DNA from 2 places in the Colwellia sp. BRX10-1 genome. Region 2 is predicted to be linked to the other one. Evidence: predicted binding sites of a transcription regulator. Region 2 holds the regulator's gene; the other holds the start of a gene.

Region 1 (2,480 bases), on a different contig from region 2:
TGAACAGCAACAAGCCATCTGTTTTTCATGGCTAATGGGCGCCTATAAATTCGATCGTTATGTAACAAAAAACAAAAATAATGACCCGCTTCCCTGCTTAGCCGTTAATAATCAGACCATAGTCGACAGTGCCATTAAATATGCCGAGGCAACGACTTTAGTACGTGACTTAGTCAATACGCCAGCAGCTGATATGATGCCAATAGATCTTGGTGACTGTGCGCAAAACTTGGCTAATAGGTATCACGGCCAAGTTCAGCAAATTATTGGTGATGAGCTGGTCGAACAAAATTACCCAACCATACATGCCGTTGGTCGCGCGAGTGCGCATGCACCTCGTTTAATTGACTTAACTTGGGGTAATAGCCATCACCCAAAAGTAACGTTAGTGGGTAAAGGCGTTTGCTTTGACAGTGGAGGTCTCGACTTAAAACCCGCTGCTGGTATGCGTAATATGAAAAAAGATATGGGCGGATCTGCACATGTCCTCGGATTAGCTCAACTAATTATGTCGCATAACCTACCAATTAATCTACGAGTACTCATTCCTGCGGTAGAAAATGCCGTGTCGAGCAATGCCATAAGACCTGGTGATGTTATTACTACACGCGCAGGTATTACCGTTGAAATTCACAACACTGATGCAGAAGGTCGCTTAGTATTGTGTGATGCTCTAACAGAAGCTGACACCGAACAGCCTGATTTAATTATTGATTTTGCAACCCTAACTGGCGCAATGCGTGTTGCTTTAGGCACAGAATTACCAGGATTTTTCTCAACAAGCGATGAAGTTGCTGCAGGTATTACCCAAGCGGGCAGCAAAATTAGCGATCCGGTCTGGCGTATGCCCCTTTATAGCCCATACGGTGATTTACTGAAAAGCTCTATTGCTGATATGACCAATTGCGCCGCAATACCCTTTGGTGGTGCAATTACCGCGGCATTATATCTACAAGAGTTTGTTAAAAAAGAGACTGATTGGGTTCACTTTGACGTGATGGCATTTAATATCAGAGCTTTACCAGGGCGCCCCCTTGGCGGTGAAGCTTTTGGTATTCGCGCCGTATTTGATTACTTACAAGCTAAGTATAAATAAGCAATTAAAACCACATCGCCATAAAAGTTAATAACTGCGGTGCTTTTGCGCCGCATTTATTCATAAATGTCTGTCGCTACCAAAGCTAGTTTTTATTGATACTTTCCCCATTTTTCTGTCGGTACCTCACTTAACAACACCTTGCTTTATCACGAGCTGAGTACCTCACTCAATAATCAAAAAAAAGCCATAATATTCAAAATAACACTTGATCTAAATCAACAAAGGTTTAAACTTTCAGAAATTACTGAAAGTTCAGAAGACTTAATTATGATTATGACAGCTAAAATCGAATCGTTCGTTATGCACTGTGGTGAAATGGGCAGTCGCTGGGGCTTTAACCGCACCGTAGGTCAAATGTATGGTTTATTAATTATTCACAATGATTCACTCACTGCGCTACAAATATCAGAAGCCCTCAACATTTCTCGCGGTAATGTCAGTATGGGTATTAAAGAATTACAGTCTTGGCGCTTAGTTCAAGTACAACATAAACCCAAAGATCGCAAAGAATATTACTCACCGGCGGGGTCTATTTGGGAAATGGCAATACGTGTCTTTGAAGAACGTCGCAAACGTGAGGTTGACCCTACCCTGTCACTATTACGCGATAATCTTTTAGATGAACCCGCTAACCCTCAAGAACAATATGCACAGCAAAAAATGCATGAGATGCATGACCTACTTGAAACGATTACCCATTGGGCGGCAGAACTACAAAGCATGAGCCCAGAAAAACTTAATACATTAATGAAACTTGGTGCCGGTGTCAGTAAAGTTATTGATATAAAAGATAAACTTTTAAATAAAAACTAAATTGTCACTTTGACTTTTTTAAAGCTAGCACATTAATGTTATAAAAAATTGTCACTTTAAACGTTAAACCCGTTGATGATACTCGTGTTTTCTAGGGTTTATGGAGTAAATCATGTTAGAAACCTTAATGCTTTCACGCATCCAGTTTGCCGCTAATATTAGCTTTCATATCCTGTTTCCAACAATAACCATCGCACTGAGCTGGTTTTTGTTTTATTTCAAATTACGCTTTGACCAAACCAATGATCCTATCTGGATGCGGGCCTACCGTTTTTGGGTCAAAATTTTTGCCCTTACCTTCGCAATAGGTGTGGTTACCGGTATTACTATGTCGTTTCAATTTGGCACTAACTGGCCAAAATTTATGGAAACAGTCGGTAATATAGCGGGACCATTATTGGGTTATGAAGTACTCACTGCTTTCTTTCTAGAGGCTGGTTTTTTAGGCATTATGTTATTTGGTATGAATCGAGTTTCGGCTCGAGTACATACATTATCAACGTTAATTGTCGCTTTTGGTACCAGTTTATCGTCATTTTGGATCCTAGCACTTAACTCTTGGATGCAA
Region 2 (2,480 bases):
ATCGTATTGCCCCTTGCCGTCTCAGGCTACATTACCCCCTATATGGCGGTTATAGGTATGTCTGCAAGTTCGATATTGGTTATCACTAACTCGTTACGTTTATTAAAAAAGTAAACGCAAACTTATAATAGAGCATAAAGACCATGAGCATTATTTATATTTTGATCCCCATAGCGATAATCCTAACCTCTATCGCCATTTATTTATTTTTTTGGGCAGTAAAAACTGAACAATTTGATGATTTAGAGAAACAAGGTATGAGTATCTTGTTTGATGAAGATGAAAACACTACCACCAAAAAGTCCACTGAAACCCATAGCGAAAATACAGCTAAAAATGATACGGGTAGTAAATAACAGCCATGTTGAGTATAGATTATTTATCGGCATTCATCATCGGCTTGTTAGGTTCGGGACATTGTATCGGTATGTGCGGTGGTATAACAACGATGTTAACATCTGCTATATCACCGCAACAAAAAGGCAGCGATAAATTTAAGCTGGTCGGTGCATATAATGTTGGCCGAATTTTTTCTTATAGCTTAATTGGGGCAATCGTTGGATTTAGTAGTTCTATTGCAATAAAGAATATTGGCGTTCCATTAGGTTTTTTACGGTTATTTGCAGCGGTATTTTTAATTTTATTAGGCTTGTATTTAGGCCAATGGTTAATGTGGCTATCAAAAGTTGAAAAAATGGGTAAGTTCCTTTGGCGCTATCTATCCCCGTTAAGTAAAAGGTTTATTCCCATTAATAATGCTAAACAAGCGCTAGCATTAGGAGCAGTCTGGGGATGGTTACCTTGTGGTTTAGTCTACTCAACATTAACTTGGTCCTTAGCCAGTGGAAGTGCCCTTAGTGGCGCGCTAATTATGACCAGTTTTGGTTTAGGTACTTTACCAGCCTTGTTAAGTCTTTCGCTTGGCTCTTTTGGTATAAAGTCGTTGGTAACAAATACGAAATTCAAGAAAATAATGGCGCTAATGATAATTTCATACGGAATATACAGTTTAATGTTTGCATATAAGCAATTGTTTTAATATGATCGATAAATTAGGGATAACTCATTTAGGTTAATATGTATAAAAAGCCATGTTCTACATCTCAACATATTCATTGTCAAAACTGTAGTATCAGCGAGCTGTGTTTACCTTTCTCTTTAAATGATAAAGAACTCGATACACTAGACAGCATTATTGACCGTAAACGCCCTATTCATAAAGGCGAACAAATTTTCCAAGATGGCGACAAAATGCAAGCTTTATACGCTATTCGCTCTGGAACATTCAAAACATTTACGGTAAATGAACAAGGTGAAGAACAAATTACCGGTTTTCATTTAGCGGGTGATTTATTAGGTTTTGATGCTATTGCTGAGTCAGAGCACCCTAGTTTTGCAAAAGCCTTAGAAACATCTATGGTCTGTGAGATACCTTACAATACTTTAGATTCATTATCGAATACGATGCCTAAGTTGAAAAAACAAATTCTTCGCATGATGAGTTCCGAAATCCGCTCAGATCAAGAAATGTTAACGCTACTTAACCGCAAAAATGCTGAACAACGCTTAGCAACTTTTATTTCAACCTTAGCCAGTCGCTATCATGCACGGGGTATGTCACTAACAGATTTTCGCCTAACGATGACGCGCAGTGACATTGGTAATTATATTGGTTTAACGGTTGAAACCATCAGTAGATTATTAAATCGTTTTCAAAAAAATGAATTAATCACAGTTGATGGAAAACTCATCACAATACTTAATATGGATAAACTTAACGAGTGTGCTTCACTGTAGTTTATCGCTTTTTTAAATAATTATAGATAAATGCTTAACATTAAAGATGTTAAGCATTTTTTTTATTGAAATATTATGATTTAAAGCAAATAATATCTATTAATTATGGTCTATTATTAATATTATTTAATAACTAGGGAGTAAATATTATGGATAAGTATAAAAAAATATTAGCCGTTATTGATCCAACCACTGAAAATCAAAAAGCGTTGAAACGTGCGATTGAATTAGCACGACATAGTGGCGGACAGATCACTGCATTTTTAACCATTTATGATTTATCTTATGAAATGACCACCATGCTTTCTGGCGACGAGCGAGAAGCAATGCGTCAATCGGTTATTAATGATCGTAAACTATGGTTAGACGAAAAGATTTCAGAAACTGATCACCAAGACATAACCATAGATACCTGTATTATTTGGCATAATCGCCCATTTGAAAAGATCATAAAAAAAGTACTGGCTGAAAACTTCGATATTGTCATCAAAGGCACCCATCAACATGACAAGCTAAAGTCGGTTATTTTTACGCCAACAGATTGGCATATATTAAGGAAATGTCCCTGCCCAGTATTACTGGTTAAAGACCATAGCTGGCCAAGCAATGGTAATTTACTTACCGCACTCAATATCGGTAGCGATGATGATGAGCACAAAGCGCTTAATAATAAGCTAACCCAA

Evidence for each region. Region 2 encodes FNR, which switches genes on or off when oxygen is low (the NO sensors DNR and NnrR bind a similar motif). Its sites were predicted from a motif close to TTGATCTAGATCAA; they were not measured.
Region 1: H4J75_RS15015 (GbsR/MarR family transcriptional regulator) is a predicted target of FNR. The motif match lies at 1,305-1,318, and genes of this name have one in related genera.

Annotation. Positions count from the first base shown of each region.
Region 1 is NZ_JACGWC010000021.1:16,185-18,664, reverse strand. It holds gene H4J75_RS15020 (M17 family metallopeptidase) at 1-1,096, shown strand, start outside; gene H4J75_RS15015 (GbsR/MarR family transcriptional regulator) at 1,367-1,912, shown strand; gene H4J75_RS15010 (cytochrome ubiquinol oxidase subunit I) at 2,025-2,480, shown strand, end outside.
Region 2 is NZ_JACGWC010000011.1:44,885-47,364, forward strand. It holds gene H4J75_RS10875 (heavy metal translocating P-type ATPase) at 1-114, shown strand, start outside; gene ccoS (cbb3-type cytochrome oxidase assembly protein CcoS) at 144-356, shown strand; gene H4J75_RS10885 (sulfite exporter TauE/SafE family protein) at 362-1,039, shown strand; gene fnr (fumarate/nitrate reduction transcriptional regulator Fnr) at 1,078-1,797, shown strand; gene uspE (universal stress protein UspE) at 1,947-2,480, shown strand, end outside.